3 regions of the Pantoea sp. BRR-3P genome follow, and region 2 is predicted to be linked to each of the others. Evidence: predicted binding sites of a transcription regulator. Region 2 holds the regulator's gene; each other region holds the start of a gene.

Region 1 (6,392 bases), on a different replicon from region 2:
CGTGAAGGTGCTGCGGGCGCGGCATTTCGTGAACTGCTGACCGGACTCAACATCCGCGTGTTACCGAATACCGCCGGCTGTCACACGGTGAAAGAGGCGGTCACCACCGCGCATATGGCGCGAGAATTGTTTAATACCGCGTGGATCAAACTGGAAGTGATTGGCCACGCTGACACGCTGCAGCCCGATCCGTTCGCGCTGGTGGAAGCGGCGCGCATTCTCAGCGAAGACGGGTTCAAGGTGTTTCCCTACACCACTGAAGATCTGATCGTTGGCGAAAAACTGCTGGCGGCAGGCTGCGAGCTGCTGATGCCGTGGGGCGCGCCGATCGGTTCCGGCCAGGGACTGCGTAATATCGACGGCCTGCGCGCGATGCGTGCCTGGTTTAGCGATGTGCCGCTGATCATTGATGCCGGCATTGGCGCGCCGTCACAGGCGGCGCAGGCGATGGAAATGGGCTTCGATGGCATCCTGCTGAATACCGCCGTCGCCAAAGCGGGCGATCCGATCGAGATGGCAAACGCATTTCGTCTGGCAATAGAAGCCGGACAGGCGGCCCGTCGCGCCGGATTAATGGAAAAGTGTGATATGGCGAGTGCTTCCACCCCCATCTTTGGCCTGGCAAATCTCAACTGATGGGCGGTGATATGGAACGCTATCAACGCCAGATGATGCTGCCGGAAGTGGGTGAAGACGGGCAGCGCAAACTGCGCAACGCGCGCGTAGTGGTGGTGGGTGCCGGTGGGTTAAGCGCGACGCTGCTGCCGCAGCTGGTGGGCGCGGGCGTCGGCCATATTCGGCTCTATGACGACGATGAAGTGGCGCTGCATAACCTGCATCGGCAAACGCTGTTTACGCTGCAGGATATCGGCCAGCCCAAGGTGCTCAGCGCTCAGCAGGCTTTGCAGCAGCGTAATCCCGAGGTGCAGATCGACGCGCTGCAGCAGTCGCTGAGCGCCAGCAATATGCAGCAGGCGCTGGCGCAGTGCGATCTGGTGATCGACGCCGCCGATAATTTTGCCGTCACCTATCAGCTCTCCGATGCATGCATGCTAGCTGGCATCCCGCTGATCAGCGCCTCGGTGTTACGCAGACAAGGTTACGTGGGCGGTTTCTGTGGCGGATCGCCGAGCTATCGCGCGGTATTTCCGCGCCTGCCGACCTCCGCGGCGGACTGCAACACCGCCGGCGTGATGGGGCCGGCGGTCGCCGCATTGGGCGCAATGCAGGCGCAGATGGCGCTCAGCGTGCTGCTCGAACTGCAGCCATCGCCGCTTGGCTGTCTGGTGAACTGCGATTTTGTTAACTGGCACTTCCGCCCGTTCCGCTTTGATGAGGCCGAAGAACCGCAACAGGCGGTGCCGTTTATCGATCGGCCGCTGCTGGCGGCGGATGACTGCATTGTCGAACTGCGTAGCCATGAAGAAGCGCCAGTCAGCGTCGCAGAGGGCGTTGAGCGCATTCTGCCGCAGGCGATCGCCACATGGCAGCCACCGACGCAGCAGCGCATTGTGCTGGTATGCGCCAGTGGCATTCGTGCCGCGCAGGCCGCCGCAGTGTTGGCGCAGCGTGGCTTTAACCAGCTGGCGATTCTGGCGGCAAATCGCCCATGAGCCACGACATTGTGTTCAACGACGTGAGCTTTAGCTGGGGCGATAAACCGCTGTGCCAGCAGCTGAATCTGCGACTGCGCGGCGGCAAAACCACGGTGATGCTGGGACGCAGCGGCATCGGCAAAAGCACGCTGCTGCGCTTAATCGCGGGGTTACTTCAGCCGCAACAGGGCGCGGTGCAGGGTTTACGCGGCAATGTCGCCTGGATGGGGCAGCAGGATCTGCTCTATCCGTGGCTGACGGTGCTGGAAAACGTGATGCTATCGGCGCGACTGGGCGGTGAAAAAGCAGATCGTCCGCGCGCGCTGGCGCTGCTGGCGCAGGTGAAGCTCAGCGAGGTGGCGCACGCGCCGCCGCATCAGCTCTCAGGCGGCATGCGGCAACGGGTGGCGCTGGCGCGCACGCTGTATGCGCAGCGTGAGGTGGTGCTGATGGATGAGCCGTTCGCCACGCTGGATGTGATGACCAAACTCAGCCTGCAGACGCTGACCGCACGCTTGCTGCAAGGCAAAACCGTGTTGCTGGTGACCCACGATCCCCTGGAAGCCTGCCGCATGGCCGATGATATTTTGCTGCTTGATGGCCAACCGCTGGCGATCGAAAACTGGCCGGTGCCTGGCGGTGTGACCCCGCGATCGTTCGATGATCCCGGCGTGTTGCAGGCGCAGGCGCAACTTTTCTCCCGATTGAATACCCATGAAAACACTGTTTAGCGCGATCTATTTGTTTGTGGTGCTGCTGTGCGGCTGGCTGCTGGCACGTCACAGCGGCGTGCCGACCTTTTTACTGCCCGCGCCGCAGGCGGTGCTTGAAGCGCTATGGCTGCAGCGCCAACTGCTCTGGCATCACGCGTTATATACGCTGGCGGAAATTGTGCTGGCGCTGCTGCTCGGCGTGGGTGCCGGCGTGACGCTGGCGGTGCTGATGGCTGCCAGCCCGCTGCTGCGACGCGTGCTGTTTCCGCTGGTCACCGCCAGCCAGGCGATCCCGGTATTTGCCCTCGCGCCGCTGCTGGTGCTGTGGCTCGGTTTTGGCATTGCGTCGAAAGTGGTGGTGGCGGCGTTGATTCTGTTTTTTCCGCTGTGCCTGTCGCTGTTCGATGGGCTGTGCCGCACGCCGAGCGGCTGGCTGGAGCTGGCGCAAACCACCACGCCATCGCGCTTTCGCATCTTCTGGCGCGTGCGTTGGCCCGCCGCCTTACCGCAGTTTTTTTCCGGCTTACAGATGGCGGCGGTGCTGGCACCGATAGGCGTCGTGATTGGCGAATGGGTTGGAGCCAGTGAAGGGTTGGGCTACTTGATGATGCAGTCCAACGCCCGGCTGGAAACCGCCACCAGCTTTGCTGCACTGCTGCTGTTACTGATTCTGGCGCTGTTGCTCTCCGGCAGCGTGGCGCTGATTCGCAAGAAAACCCTCTGGCAAACTTCATAAGGATGCACTTTGAACACCTTACGCACTATTTTTACCACCTTGCTGTTGCTGGCTTCTGCTCATGTCCACGCCGCAGAGAAAGTTCGTTTGCTGCTCGACTGGTTTATTAACCCGAATCATGCCGCGATTTTTGCGGCTCAGCACAGCGGGGCTTTCAAAAAAGAGGGGCTGGACGTAGAGATGATCGCGCCTGCCGATTCCGCCTCTGTACCGCTGCTCTTGGCCGCAGGTAAAGCCGATCTTGCTATCAGCTATCAGCCGCAGCTCTATACGCTGGTGGAGAAGGATGTGCCAGTCATCCGCGTTGGTACTTTAATCAATCAGCCACTGAATACGCTGACCACGCTTGCGAGCGATATTCACTCTTTAAAAGATTTTGCAGGGAAAACGCTGGGCTATGCGGTACCGGGAACGGAAGACGTGGCAATTCGCAATATGCTGAAATCGCAGGGCGTTGATGTTGCCACCGTGAAGCTGATTAACCTGAATATGGACGGTGAATCAGCGCTATTGACGCACAAGATTGAGGGTGCGATGACCATCTTCCGCAACTATGAGCTGCTGGATCTGCAGGACAAAGGCGCCAATCCGACGGTGTTCAAACCTGAGGATTACGGTGTGCCGGCGTATGACGAACTGATTATTCTGGCAAATCAAAAAACGGCCGCGCAGGACAAACGTATTCCGGCGTTTTTGCGCGGGCTTGATGCGGGTGTGGCATGGCTGCGCGCGCATCCGCAAGAGGCGTGGCAGGCATTTATCAAGCAATATCCAGAGCTGAACACCAAACTAAACCATGAAGCGTGGCAGGCGACGCTACCGTACTTTGCTGCGCACAGCGCAGAGTTTGATCGGGCGCGCTATCAGGCATTTGGTGAGTATATGAAAGCGAATGGTGTGATTAAGGATGTGGCGCCGATGGCGCGTTATTCACTGCAGTAACTTCTGCCAGGTGCGCATTAATGCGCACCCTACGAATAGGTAGGGTCGTCATTCATGGCGACCGGAAATACACCAAGAATTACGCTTGCACACCGCTGTATTTTTGATAATGATATTTATTCTCAATTATCAAGTGATGGACAACCTGATGCGTTTTCCCGCTCTTTCTCTGCTGCTCACTCTATTTTTCATCTGCACCCACGCCCACGCAACCGCCAGCTGGCCGCGCACCATCCAAACCCCGCAAGGCCCACTTACGCTGCAACAGCCGCCGCAGCGTATTGTTTCGACCAGCGTCACGCTGAGCGGCACTTTGCTGGCAATTAATGCGCCGCTGATCGGCTCTGGCGCCACCAGCCGCAATAGCAGCGTGGCGGATGCGCAGGGCTTCTTTACTCAGTGGAGTGAAGTGGCGAAAGCGCGTCAGGTAAAACCGCTGTACGTGTCGCAGCCAAACGCCGAAGCGATTGCGGCCGAAGCGCCGGACTTGATCGTGATGGCCGCCACCGGCGGGGATTCAGCGCTGCGCTTGTACGATCAGCTGCAAACCATTGCGCCGGTATTAGTGATCGACTACGGCGATAAGAGCTGGCAGGCATTAGCTTTACAGTTGGGTGACATCACCGGTCATGAAGCGGATGCAAAAAAGGTGATAGCTGCGTTTGACCAGCGCGTCGCTGCGGTGCGCAATACGATCACGCTGCCGCCACAGCCGACGTCTGCCCTGGTCTATTACGAAGATGGACGCGGCATGAACCTATGGACACCGGCCTCGGCGCAGGGTGCGCTGTTAAAGGCGTTGGGCTTTACCTTGGCCGCGCCGCCCGCGAGTTTTCAGGGCAGCACCAGCATGGGCAAGCGCAATGACATCATTCAGCTAAACGGTGAAAATATGGCCGATGGCATCACCGGCAACACTATTTTGCTGTTTGCGGCCGATGAGAAAACCGTGCCGCAGGTGGCGAAGAATCCATTCCTCGCCCATCTGCCCGCGGTGCAGCAGCACGCTATTTTTGCCGTGGGGAACGACACTTTCCGCCTCGATTACTACAGCGCCAGCAATATGCTGAGCAGCATCGAGCGGCAATTCACGCATCAAGCGTCAGCGGTGGCTGGTCGCGACGCATCAGGCTGATCGCCGAGGCGTGCGGTGCGCAGGCCGCGCGCCGCCAGCGCCAGCAAGACCAACAGCCCCGCCGCCAGGCCACCAAACCACAACACGCTGCTCAACGGCGCCAACACCCGTGCCAGTGCCCCCAAACCTAATGCGCCAAGCGAATCGCCCGTCACATCCTGTGCTGTGCCAAGGCTGTTAACGCGACCCAGCAGCGCATCCGGCGTATGATGCTGCGTCAGCATAAACTGCAACAGCGAGGCGATAGCGTTGCTGTAGCCGTAACACACCAGCGCCAGCAGTGCGGGCAGCAAATGGCTGTAGAAACCGAGCGAGGCGATGCAGGCAAACGCCAGCAGCGCACAACCGATCAGCACCCGCCCCGGGCGTGCCAGTTGTCGCACCCAGCCGCTGGTAAATGCGCCGATCATCGCGCCCAGCGGCACCGCAGAATACATCAAACCTAATGCCGAGGCATCGGCGTGCAAGGTTAGCGCCAGCGCCGGGAACAGGATACGCACCGCGCCCACCATGCTGAGCAGTAACCCAACCAGCACCACCGCGCCCACCACTTTATGCTGGCAAACAAATTGAATGCCGCTCGCCAGCGCGCGCAGCGGATGCTCCGGTTCCTGCTGTTCAGGCTTCATGGCGGGCAAACGCACTAGCGGAATCAGCGTAGCCAGCGTACCGATGGCGGCGACCGCAAAGGCCCAGCCGACGCCTGCCGCGACGATAATCATCCCGCCAATCGCTGGCGAGAGAATCGCGCCGAGGCGCACCGTTAGCATGCTGAGCGCACCGGCTTCCGCCAGATGTTCGCGTCCGACGATCAGCGGGATCACTGCCATCAGCGCGGTCATGCCCAGCGCTCCAAAGAAGCCATCCCAGAAGGCGAGGAAGTAGAGCGCCAGCAGCGAAGGCGCTGAGCTGAAGGCATTCAGGCTGAGCAGCACAAAGCCAATGCCGCAGGTGCCGCGTGCAAACAGGATCAGCTTGCGGCGATCGTAGCGATCTGCGAGCACACCGCCAAGCAGCAGGCCGATAAACATGCCGACGCCATCGAGCATCACCGCCACGCCCACCTGCAGCGTGGAGCCGGTCATGGCCTGAATCTGCACCGGCACACCCACCGCCAGCATGCCGAGCGCAAACACCGACAGCATGCGAGCGCAGAATATTGCGCGGAATGACGGGTTATTTTTCAGCAAACTAAAATCTAAAAATATCGAAGGCTTAGCCATATATCTCCAACATAAGGGGTAAAGGTCGCCATGAATGGCGACCCTACA
Region 2 (6,392 bases):
TGGGATAATTACACCACCATTTCCGGTTGGGAAGAGGTGCCTGCCTGGCCGCATCCGGCGCTGTTTATTCGCGGCGGTGACTCGCCTTATCTGGATAATCAGCATCGCGATGCGCTGCTGCGTCAATTCCCTCAGGCACATGCGCACGTTATCAGCGGGGCCGGACATTGGGTGCATGCCGAGAAACCTGATGCGGTTTTGCGCGCGGTTCGGCGGTTTTTTAATCTGTAAAAGCAAAAGCTTGCCGCGCGTGCTTTAGGGTTGGCGTCAGAGAAGGCGCTGGAGTATGATGTCGCGCTAAAAATTTGCCACGGATATTTTTACCGTGGTCGGGCCGATAATGTTTTAATCGCGCAGCGCCTTTCCGCCGTTCGCGCCCACTCAGTTTTACAAACCATGGCAAAAGAACAGACAGACCGCACCACGCTTGATCTCTTCGCAGACGAGCGGCGTCCTGGTCGCCCGAAAACTAGCCCGTTGACGCGTGATGAACAGCTACGCATCAATAAACGTAATCAGCTCAAGCGCGATAAAGTGCGTGGGTTGCGTCGTGTTGAGCTGAAAATGTCCAGCGAGGCGGTTGACGCGCTCAGTACGCTGGCCGATCAGCAAAACATCAGTCGCAGCGAATTGATTGAACAAATGCTGCTAGCACAGCTCAAACTGTCGTAGCGTGCCCAAACCGCACGCTGGAACAAAAGTCACGGCTTTACAAGTTCCGCACTTTTTACCGGTCTGCTATTATTCGCATAACTGTGCAGTCAACTGACTTACTTTCACAATCAGGATTTAAGAGGTTACCTAACCCATGGCAATCGTAGGCATTTTCTTCGGCAGCGATACCGGCAACACTGAAAACATTGCAAAAATGATCCAGAAACAACTGGGTAAAGATGTCGCCGAAGTGCATGACATTGCTAAGAGCACCAAAGAAGATCTCGATGCATTCGACATCCTGCTGCTGGGCATCCCGACATGGTATTATGGTGAAGCGCAGTGTGACTGGGATGATTTCTTCCCAACGCTGGAAGAGATTGATTTCAATGGCAAGCTGGTAGCACTTTTTGGCTGTGGCGATCAGGAGGATTACGCCGAATACTTCTGCGACGCGATGGGTACCATTCGCGACATCATCGAGCCAAATGGTGCCGTTATCGTCGGCCACTGGCCTACCGAAGGCTACCATTTTGAAGCATCTAAAGGTTTGGCCGATGATAAACACTTCCTCGGTCTGGCGATTGACGAAGATCGTCAACCCGAACTGACCAATGAACGCGTTGAGAAATGGGTGAAACAGATCTTCGATGAGCTGCAGCTGAAAGAGATTATTGAAGCCTAATCCCCTTCTCTGCCCGATGTGGGCGCTATCTCACATCGGGTAACGGAATTTCCTATAAAAATAATAGCTACGGTTTTTTAACTTTTCCCCGCAAATCTGTAGAATACCCGCAATGGTCACCCGCTTATTCCTCTGGCTGTAGAATGAGGCTGAGTGAAATGGAATCCAAAACTTACCGGTCTTGAAGACGTTAGTGACATTATCCTTACCCTCTTTATTGATTAAGGACGTTGCCTTGGTTTTCATTTCACTGCTTGAGTTCTATAATGAGACGCAAATGAGAATGCGCGTTGACCTAAACATTCAAGGCCCCTGCGCCGCAAGTGACTAGCAAAGTAACAGGACAATATCCGCATGACTGACAACAACTCCGCATTGAAGAAGGCTGGCCTGAAAGTCACGCTCCCCAGACTGAAAATTCTGGAAGTGCTTCAGGGACCCGGACCCGAGTCCCATCACGTCAGTGCGGAAGATTTGTATAAACGCCTGATTGATATGGGCGAAGAGATTGGTCTGGCCACGGTATATCGCGTTCTTAACCAGTTTGACGACGCGGGCATCGTAACCCGTCATAACTTCGAAGGCGGTAAATCCGTATTCGAACTGACCCAGCAGCACCATCACGATCACCTGATCTGCCTGGATTGTGGCAAGGTTATCGAATTCAGCGATGAATCAATCGAAACGCGCCAGCGTGAAATTGCCACTCGCCACGGTATCAAACTCAGCAACCACAGTCTGTACTTGTACGGTCACTGTGCTCTGGGAGACTGCCGCGAAGACGAGACGCTCCACGATAAGTAATTAAGTGTGCTATGCAGTATAAAAAAACCGGCGCTTGAGCCGGTTTTTTTATACCTGAATTCAGGCAATGAGGGTTTCTTGCAGGTAACGCCAGCGTGGAATGCTGGTGCTGCAATCAAGAACCGCCAGTGAAATACGGCTCTGATTGATGCCATTCATCATTTGTAATTCACGATACTGAATCGTCACTTCCTCACTTTGCTGCGAGATAATGGCGTGCTCGCTGGTCGCAATCCGCATACCTTCGCGTTGACCATTTAACTGGCGAAACAGCGCTTCCATCTCATTAAGATCCAACTGTTTACCTTGCGGTGTCACCATTTTAAATTCGGGATGAAAGTGCGACAAAAACAGGTCGATGCTGTCATCACTGCCTTCGACCTGATTGAAAATACGTTCGATAAGTTGATGTAAAACAACCACACTGTGCTTGGCTTCCAGAGCGAGACTTGTCATTTTTTTTCCTTTGGTAACCCGCGAAGCAACGTTTAAGAGCGCATAGCCTACCTGAAAAAAAGTTTTTCACACGGCCAAATGGATTAATTTTTCTAAAGTCAGAATAGTCGTAAACGACAAAAGAAACCTATTAACTGGCATGCAGAATAATTGATTACCCATTGCCAAATGCAGACAATAAAAAAGGGCGATTGCTCGCCCTTTCATGATCTTATCGTACTATCAGCAAAAAAGATTATTCGCCGATTTTTGCCCAGGTGTCACGCAAACCTACGGTGCGGTTAAACACCAATTTGGACGGCTGCGAATAGACGCTGTCAGCACAGAAATAGCCTTCGCGCTCAAACTGATATGGCGCCATTGGCTCAGCAGCACGCAAGCCTGGCTCAACGAAGCCCTGTTTAGTTTCCAGCGAGTTCGGGTTGATGGTGGTGAGGAAATCCTCTGCCGCTCCCGGATTTGGCACACTGAACAGACGATCGTACAGACGGAATTCCGCCGGTAGCGCGTGAATCGCAGACACCCAGTGAATAACGCCTTTCACTTTACGACCATCAGCAGGATCTTTGCTTAACGTATCTACATCACATGTGCAGTAGATGCAGGTGATATTACCTTCATCATCCTTCGCCACGCGTTCAGCACGAATCACGTAAGCGTTACGCAGACGTACTTCTTTGCCCAGCACCAAACGTTTGTATTGCTTGTTGGCTTCTTCACGGAAGTCTGCGCGATCAATCCACACTTCGCGGCTGAACGGTACTTCACGCGTGCCCATCTCCGGTTTGTTCGGATGATTCGGCATGCTGATGATCTCTTCATGCCCAGCTGGCAGGTTCTCAATTACCACTTTCAGTGGATCCATAACTGCCATCGCACGCGGCGCGTTTTCATTGAGATCGTCACGAATGCACGACTCCAGTGATGCCATCTCGACGATATTATCCTGCTTAGTCACACCGATACGACGGCAGAATTCGCGGATTGATGCGGCGCTGTAGCCACGACGACGCAGACCAGAAACGGTCAACATACGCGGATCGTCCCAACCTTCCACAACCTTCTCGCTCACCAACTGCGTCAGTTTACGCTTCGACATCACCGCGTATTCCAGATTCAGACGGGAGAACTCGTACTGGCGCGGATGCACAGGAATGGTGATGTTATCCAGCACCCAATCGTACAGGCGTCGGTTATCCTGGAATTCAAGTGTGCAGAGTGAATGCGTAATGCCTTCAATGGCGTCCGAAATGCAGTGCGTGAAGTCGTACATTGGATAGATGCACCACTTGCTGCCAGTCTGATGGTGATCGGCAAACTTAATGCGATACAGCACAGGATCGCGCATCACAATGAAGCTAGAGGCCATATCAATTTTGGCACGCAGGCAGGCTTTACCCTCTTCAAAACCACCGTCGCGCATCTTCTGGAACAGCGCTAAGTTCTCTTCCACGCTGCGATCGCGATAAGGGCTGTTTTTGCCTGGTGCAGTCAGCGAACCGCGGTATTCACGGATCTCATCTGCCGATAATTCATCGACATAGGCCAGACCTTTATTGATCAGCTCAACGGCGTAGTTAAAGAGTTGGTCGAAGTAATCTGAGGAGTAACGAATGTTGCCGCTCCACTCAAAGCCCAGCCATTGCACGTCATGCTTGATGGATTCGACAAACTCCAGATCTTCTTTCACTGGGTTGGTGTCGTCGAAACGCAGATTGCACTGGCCTTGGTAGTCTTGCGCAATACCAAAGTTCAGGCAGATTGATTTCGCATGGCCAATATGCAGATAACCATTGGGCTCAGGCGGGAAACGGGTATGCACACTATTGTGCTTACCGCTCGCCAAATCTTCGTCGATGATCTGACGAATAAAGTTCGTTGGGCGGGCTTCAGCCTCACTCATCTCAAAATCCTCAAAAACTATAGCGGGTGATTTGTACCACGAAGTAACGGAGTATGATCCACAAAGCGCAGGCGGGAAACAACCGTTTGTTGGTCGTTTTAAAACAAAAAAGGCAGGAATTGCTTCCTGCCTTCTGACCAATCACAAGGACTTAGCCTTTAACCTCATACAGCGGGGTCTGACCTGCAACCACTGAACCTGTTGCAAGGATATTCAGACCGGCAAAATCATCGCTATTGCTTACAACGACCGGACTGATCATCGAGCGTGCATTGGCGTTGAGGAAATCCAGATCCATTTCCAGGATTGGCTGACCTGCAGTTACCGTTGCCCCCTCTTCTACCAGACGCGTAAAGCCTTTACCTTCCAGCGCTACCGTATCCAGCCCCATGTGCACCACAATCTCAACGCCGTTTTCCGCTTCAAGGCAGAACGCATGGTTGGTATTGAAGATTTTCACCACGGTACCGGCGGTTGGCGCAACGACAGTTTTGTCCGTTGGCTTGATTGCCAGGCCATCGCCGACCGCTTTGCTCGCAAAGGCTTCATCCGGCACATTTTCCAACGCAACGATGTCGCCTGTTACCGGCGCCAGCAGCGTGGCGATTACCGCCTTCTCAGAGTTCAACACTGCCTGTGGTTTTGCCACTGGAGCAGGTGCTGCAGCTGATGTCACCACCGATGCGGCAACCGGGCCTTTGCTCAATACTGTTTTCATTGCCGTAGCAATGCTTTCAGCTTGAGTACCAACGATAACCTGTACGCTCTGCTTGTTCAGGCGAATCACGCCAGATGCACCCAGACGTTTAGCGACGCCCTCATTCACCTGAGCGGAATCTTTCACATTCAGACGCAGACGGGTAATGCAGGCATCAATGTTGGTGAGGTTTTCAGAGCCACCTACCGCTGCAATATAACGACGCGCCAGAGACTCAGTTTGGCTTTCACCGTTGCCAGTGGTATCGACATTAACGTCATAACCATCGGTTTCATCGCCGGCTGAAAGTTCACGGCCCGGTGTTAACAAGTTGAATTTCTGGATAGTGAAACGGAACACTGCATAGTAGATAACGAAGAATACCAGGCCCTGCGGAATCAGCATCCACCAATGTACGGCCAGCGGGTTGCGCGTTGACAGCACCATATCAACCAGACCCGCACTGAAGCCGAAACCGGCAATCCAATGCATGCTTGCGGCGATGAATACCGAGATGCCGGTCAGTACTGCGTGAATCACATACAGTACCGGTGCCACGAACATGAAGGAGAACTCCAGCGGTTCGGTAATACCGGTAAAGAAGGCTGCAAATGCCGCTGCCAGCATGATCCCGCCGACTTTGGCGCGGTTTTCAGGGCGTGAGCAGTGATAAATTGCCAGCGCAGCACCAGGAAGACCAAACATCATGATTGGGAAGAAGCCCGCCTGATAACGACCGGTAATACCCGGAATACCGGTACCTTCAGCGATAGACTGCGCGCCGCCGAGGAACTTAGGAATATCGTTAATACCTGCAACGTCGAACCAGAATACAGAGTTCAGTGCGTGATGTAGGCCAACAGGAATCAGCAGACGGTTAAAGAAGGCGTAGATACCCGCACCCACTGACCCCATTTTCTGAATGTGTTCACCAAAGCTCACCAGTCCACCGAAAATGAGCGGCCAGATATACATCAGGATGAACGCAACCACGATCATCAGGAATGAGACCAGGATTGGAACCAGACGGCGGCCGCTAAAGAACGACAGCGCTTTTGGCAGCTCAACGTGACTGAAGCGGTTATAGACTTCAGCAGAGAGGATACCCACAAGGATACCGACAAACTGGTTATTAATTTTACCGAAGGCGGCAGGAACCTGCTCCACCGGCATTTTCTGAATCATTGCTACCG
Region 3 (6,392 bases), 470 kb from region 2:
GCAAAACGGTATTCATGCACAGCACGATGACGCACTTAGCACCATTGAGATTAATCAGTGGGGGATTGCAGAGAGATTGCGTGCCGCGGCATATCTGCCCGGCACGCCAATGATCTGCGCTACGCCAGGCGTGAAGCTCGGCAGCAGCGCAGCAAGCTGGTGATACTCAGGCGTCGTCGCCCTGCTCTTCGTTCAGCTCGTCGTACATCGCCTGAATCGCTTCCCGGCTGAGCGCCGCCAGCGTGCGATAAAATGCCGTGGTAGCGTGAGCTTCCACTTTGCCAAGGAAGGCGCCGCACCACGGCAGCAGATACTCGTCGAACAGCGCCAGCTGCGCAGCGGATTCATCCTCTGCCGACTGATCTTCCAGCCACGATGCCGCCAGCAGCAGCACGCCGAAATGATCGGCCGGTGCGTCGCTCAGCGGCATGCCACGTGCGCTAAGAAATGCGCGCACGTCCGCTTCAGCGACACCGTTCGGCCACTGTGACGCATACGGCGGAACGCTGCACTCGCCGCCAACAAACAGCGCGTTATAGTCAGCAGCCAGCGCCTGCGGATCGCTATTCTGCTGCAAACGCGACAACAGTTCGTCCTGCTCTAGCGGCCACTGCTGTTGCAGTTTGCCTTCACGTAGCAGAGTGAATAGCGGCACCAACAGCGGATCCTGAGGTTGACGATTAAACAGCGAACCGATGACGCGGCAGAGAATGGAAAACTCATTCATGCAACAGAATTCCTTGAGGCAAAAAAGTTAAAAATCAGCAAATTCAGCAATGTGTTTGCCGGTGCGCTGTTCGAGGAAATCGAGCAGGCGACGCGGCGTGACATTTAACACGCGATCTTCAGGAAAATCCACTTCGCGGGTGATGCGAAGGCAGTGTTCGAAATGTCCGAGCGTGAATGCCGTATGCGAATCAGAACCAAACGCCAGACGACCACCCGCATCGCGCACCGCTTCCGCAATGGCGCGGCAGTTTGGTTCGCTGCCCGGACGCGAATGGGTGAACGAGGAGTTATTGATCTCCAGCGCCACATCGTAATGCGCCGCAGCTTCAGCAATTGCGCGGATATCCACCGGGAACTTCGGGTTGCCGGGATGCGAAATAATATGCACCTGCCCGCCCGCCATCGCCGCAATCATCGCTTCGGTGTGATGCGCTTTATCGCGCGGCGCATACACCGGTTCATGGAAGCCCGCCACGATCAAATCCAGCGCGTCCAGCATCGGGCCGCTGCAATCAATTTCGCCCTGCTGATTTTTAATGTTGGCTTCAATACCGCGCAACACGCCGACGCCATCAATCACGCGTGGCCAGATACGCATGTTGACAAAGTGCCAATAATGCGGCGCATCGGCCATATCCGGACCGTGATCGGTAATCGCAAACAGTTTCAAGCCGTTTTGTTTCGCCTGAGCGACATAATCATGCAGCGTGCTGTAAGCATGGGTACTGGCGACGGTGTGCATATGTAAATCAACGGGATACATCTTCATCTCCTGACTCAATGTGAATTAATAACCGCGTCGGCGATCGACCAAACCGCTCGGCTGTTGGCCTTGCTGCACAGCAAGTATGGCAGCCGCAATGTAATCCATCGCCTCACCCGGTAAAGTAATGGCCGCAGTATGTGGCGTAATTGTGACATGCGGATGAGACCATAACGGATGATCCTGCGGCAGCGGCTCGGTCTGGAACACATCCAGCGCTGCGGCGGCAAGCTTGCCGCTGTTCAACGCGGCCAGCAAATCGGCTTCTACCACATGGGCACCGCGCGCCAGATTAAGGAAACAGGCACCGTGCGGCAACACGCGCAGCAATTGGCTATCGATTAAGTTCGTGGTCTCCGGTGTGGTGGGCAGCAGATCGATCAGCACCTGGGTGCCATCGAGGAAAGCATTCAGCCGATCGCGTCCGTGGAAACTCTGCACGCCGTCAATCTGTTTGGCGGAGCGGCTCCAGCAGCGCAACGGGAATCCCCACTGACGCAGGCTTTCCAACACGCTGCGGCCAAGGACACCCGCGCCCAACACGCCAATGGTGAAGTTTTCGCGATCGATAGCGTCAAGCTCCTGCCACTGCGCCCGCTGTTGCTGCTGACGGTATTCAGCGAAACGGCGGAACCACCCCAACACGCACCAGTTGGCATACTCCTGCATCTGACGCGCCATGCCGGTGTCTTCCAGGCGGAACAGCGGCACGTCATCAGCTAGCATCTGGGGATTGTCGCGCAGCTGTTTGAGGATTTCGTCTACTCCTGCCCCCATCGCAAACACGCCTTTTAGCTCACGCCCCGCCAGCATCTCAACGGGCGGGGAACGTACCACCGCATAATCGGCCGGCGCATTGTCGCCCGGCTGCCACTGGCGCACGCGCGCTTCGGGTAAACGTTGCTGCAAACCGTCCAACCAGCTTTGCGGCGCCAGCGACGGGTGATACCAGATAATCTCCATACTGCTCTCCTTTTTTTGCCTTCAGCCTCAGGCAAATAGCGATACAGGGCAAGCAAAAACCGTCGCCTCACGCAATTTCTCGCGTGATTAATTCAGGATGCTTCACATTTCCACCGCTATGCGAGGCTAAGCGGCGCGATAACGACTAAAGTTGTTCGGGTGGTCAATGCGTTAGCACACCACCTTTTCGGACAAGGAGAAAAACCGATGATAAAAAATGCCGTATTTACGCCCGCGCGTCTGACTTTTTTATTGAGTGCCGCGCTGCTGGCGGGTGCCAGCGCCGCACACGCCGATGACCAAAGCCGCATGCTAAGCAACCAACCGCAGCCACCGGATGTGCGCCTGGGACCGTTGTTCAATGCGGTACAGCAGGCTAAATTTTACCCTGATCAGAAAACCTTCGCCGACGCGGTACCGAAATCGAATCCTTCTTCGATTCTGGCCGACTGGCAGATGCAAAAAGGCCAGCGCAATTTTGATCTCAAGCATTTTGTCGATAGCAACTTTACGCTGCCACAAGAGCAGGACAAATATGTGCCGCCCTCCGGTCAAAGCCTGCGCGAACACATTAATGGATTGTGGCCGGTGCTGACGCGCACCGCACAGAGCGCCAGCCAGTACGATTCACTGCTGCCGCTGCCGAAACCCTACGTAGTGCCAGGCGGACGTTTCCGCGAGGTTTATTACTGGGATAGCTACTTCACCATGCTGGGCCTGGCCGAGAGCGGCCACTGGGATCGCGTGCAGGATATGGTGGAGAACTTCGCTACCGAGCTCGACAAATATGGCCATATTCCTAACGGCAACCGCAGCTACTATCTCAGCCGCTCGCAGCCACCGTTCTTCAGTTTAATGGTTGACCTGTTAGCGACGCATAAAGGTGATGATGTCTATCGCCAATACCTGCCGCAGCTGCAGAAAGAGTACGACTACTGGATGGCGGATAGCGACAAAGTGGCGCCCGGCCAGGCCAGCAAACGTGTTATCAAACTTAGCGATGGCACGCTGCTGAACCGTTATTGGGACGATCGTGATGCGCCGCGTACCGAATCCTGGCTGGATGACGTGACGACGGCGAACAAAGCGCCAGAGCGTAATAAGCAGCAGGTGTATCGCGACCTGCGTGCGGGCGCGGCTTCAGGCTGGGATTTCAGTTCGCGCTGGTTTACCGATGCGCATAATCTGGCCTCAATCCGCACCACCCAGCTAGCGCCGGTCGATCTCAATAGCCTGCTGTTCCATCTTGAGCAAACGCTGTCCAAAGCAGCAAAACTGGACAAGCAGGATGACAAAGCCAAAGCGTTTGCGGCGGATGCGGAAAAACGTCAGGCGGCTATCAATCGCTATCTGTGGAACGACAAACAAGGCTGGTATGCCGATTACGACTTCCAGAAAAAGCAGATTCATCCACAGCTGACGGCGGCGACGCTGTTCCCGCTTTACATGCAGGTGGCGAGCGATAAGCAAGCCGAACGCACCGCTTCCGCAGTCGAGAAACAGCTGCTGAAGCCGGGCGGTTTGGTAACGACCACGGTAAATAACGGCCAGCAATGGGATGCGCCAAACGGCTGGGCACCGCTGCAATGGGTTGCGGTGGAAGGTCTCGAGCATTATAAGCAACCGAAGCTGGCACAGCAGATTGGTCAACGCTTCCTGCAAAACGTACAGGCGACGTATGACAAGGAGCATAAGCTGGTTGAGAAGTACGTGGTTGAAGGCGCTCAGTTGGGCGGCGGTGGCGGCGGTGAATATCCGTTGCAGGATGGCTTTGGCTGGACCAACGGCGTGACGCTGAAACTGCTCGACAAATATTGCCCGAAAGACAAAACCTGTAATAGCGCCGGCGATATTCCCAATATGCCGGCGTTGACCAGCGTTAAGTAAGTTATTTCCTCATCGGTTCCCGGTGCGCATCAATGCGCACCCTACAAAAACCACTTCATCCTGTCGTAAGGTCGCCATTCATGGCGACCAAGCTTGCGCTTAATCCACCAACCTCATGCCATAAAAGGCAATCCACTCGCCACTCTGTGCCTTTTTCTCACAACCTTCTTACAACAAATTCACACCTTGAAACACCCGCATTAAAAGATAATAATTCTCAATCTAATATCGATACCTATTCCCATTAATAACAACAGGAACCCTCATGACATCGCTGTTTACCCTGAAACGTGGCCGCATGCTGTGCGCACTTGCGTTGGCATTACCCGCCGCAACCTTCGCTGAAGAATCGATTGTTGTCACGGCTCAGCCGCAAGAGAGCGCAACATCACCCACGCAAGGCTATCTCGCCACGCGCAGCAGCGGTGCCAGTAAAACCGATCAGCCGTTGATCACGACGCCGCAGTCCATTTCGGTGGTGACGCGTCAGCAGATGGAAGATCAGGGCGCACAGGATCTCAATCAGGCGCTCGGTTACACGCCAGGCGTATTCACCAACTTTGGCGGTGCCGCTACGCGCTACGACACCATCGCCCTGCGTGGATTCCACGGTGGCGATGTTGATAACACCTTCCTCGATGGCCTGCGCGTCATGAGCGATGGCGGCAGTTTCAACATCCTGCAGGTGGATAACTGGTTTCTCGATCGCATTGATGTGATAAAAGGCCCCTCTTCCGCGCTCTACGGCCAAACCGTACCTGGCGGCCTAGTGAATATGGTGAGTAAGCGTCCGCAGTTCGCTGAAGAGGGCCATTTCCGCCTTTCGACCGGCACCAACGCCACCAACAGCGCCGCGTTTGATTACACCAACGCCATCAACGATCAGTGGGCATTCCGCTTAACCGGCATCACGCGTAACAGCGATACCCAGTACGATCACACCCGTGAAGAGAAGTATGCGATTTCACCGCAGCTGATGTGGCAGCCGAGTGAAGACACCAATTTAGTCTTGCGCGCCTATCTGCAAAAAGATCCTTCTGGCGGCTATCACGGTTCGGTGCCGGCTGAAGGTACGCTTTACAGCCACAATGGCCGTAAGCTGAGCGACAGTTTCTACGAGGGCGACAGCGCCTACGATCAGTTCAAGCGCCACGAACAGATTTATAGCTATGACTTCTCACATCGCTTTAACGATGTATGGTCCGTGCATTCTACCGGCAGCTATAGCCATTCGAATACCGCGCTTGATCAGGTGTATCAAATTGGCTGGAATGCCACCAATCCGGACCTGCTGAATCGCTATTTCTCCGGCGAACGTTCTTCACTGAGCGCATGGGCTAACGACAACCAATTGCAGGCCGATTTCGCGACGGGCGCCGTGCAGCATCGCGTGACGCTGGGTGCCGAGTATCATCGCTACAAAAATGACATTACCGAAGCCAGCGGAGCCGCCAGTTCGCTGAATGCCTGGAACGGCGATGAAGTGGGCATCATGCCGGACTTCGCCTGGACCTCGCAAACGCGCCGCTACTATCAAACCGGCCTGTATTTACAAGATGAGCTGCAGCTCGATCGCTGGCATCTGGATCTTTCCGGTCGCTATGATCGCATCGTGTCGGAAAACGGCACCAGCCGTCGTCAGGACGATCACATCAGCGGACGCGCCGCACTGCTGTATGCTTTCGAAAATGGCGTATCGCCTTACGTCAGCTGGAGCCAGGCGATTACGCCAGCGTCATTAACCGATCCTAATGGTAATCAGCTGAAACCGACCACTTCCGAGCAGTATGAGGCGGGTGTGAAATATCAGCCGGTCGGGACGCGCGATATGTACACCATCGCCTTATACGATTTGACCCAGGATGATGTCGCCAACCGTAACGTGCTGGACGGTACTTATACGCCATCGGGCAAAGTGCATTCACAGGGTATTGAGCTGGAAGCACGCAATCAGCTGACCTCGCGTTTCAGCACCATCGCCGGTTACACGTTGAATCACCTGCGCTTCAAAGATTCCGTGGACGGCAACGATGGCCATACGCCGTATGTC

What was found. Region 2 encodes Fur, which represses iron uptake genes when iron is present. Its sites were predicted from a motif close to ATAATAATGAGAACNACTATCAA; they were not measured.
Region 1: a site for Fur is predicted at 4,090-4,112, ahead of fepB (Fe2+-enterobactin ABC transporter substrate-binding protein). Genes of this name have one in related genera too.
Region 3: a site for Fur is predicted at 4,547-4,569, ahead of AAGR08_RS10895 (TonB-dependent siderophore receptor). Genes of this name have one in related genera too.

What each region holds. Positions count from the first base shown of each region.
Region 1 is NZ_CP155067.1:125,961-132,352, forward strand. Features, by position in the region: gene AAGR08_RS20210 (thiazole synthase) at 1-636, shown strand, start outside; gene AAGR08_RS20215 (HesA/MoeB/ThiF family protein) at 648-1,613, shown strand; gene AAGR08_RS20220 (ABC transporter ATP-binding protein) at 1,610-2,326, shown strand; gene AAGR08_RS20225 (ABC transporter permease) at 2,310-3,044, shown strand; gene AAGR08_RS20230 (ABC transporter substrate-binding protein) at 3,054-3,986, shown strand; gene fepB (Fe2+-enterobactin ABC transporter substrate-binding protein) at 4,135-5,121, shown strand; gene entS (enterobactin transporter EntS) at 5,082-6,344, opposite strand.
Region 2 is NZ_CP155066.1:2,823,100-2,829,491, forward strand. Features, by position in the region: gene ybfF (esterase) at 1-231, shown strand, start outside; gene ybfE (LexA regulated protein) at 397-672, shown strand; gene fldA (flavodoxin FldA) at 809-1,339, shown strand; gene fur (ferric iron uptake transcriptional regulator) at 1,694-2,143, shown strand; gene AAGR08_RS13160 (hypothetical protein) at 2,204-2,599, opposite strand; gene glnS (glutamine--tRNA ligase) at 2,835-4,502, opposite strand; gene nagE (N-acetylglucosamine-specific PTS transporter subunit IIBC) at 4,654-6,392, opposite strand, start outside.
Region 3 is NZ_CP155066.1:2,349,847-2,356,238, forward strand. Features, by position in the region: gene AAGR08_RS10870 (CoA transferase) at 1-163, shown strand, start outside; gene AAGR08_RS10875 (molecular chaperone) at 167-727, opposite strand; gene AAGR08_RS10880 (phosphatase) at 755-1,492, opposite strand; gene ghrA (glyoxylate/hydroxypyruvate reductase GhrA) at 1,517-2,455, opposite strand; gene treA (alpha,alpha-trehalase TreA) at 2,663-4,342, shown strand; gene AAGR08_RS10895 (TonB-dependent siderophore receptor) at 4,608-6,392, shown strand, end outside.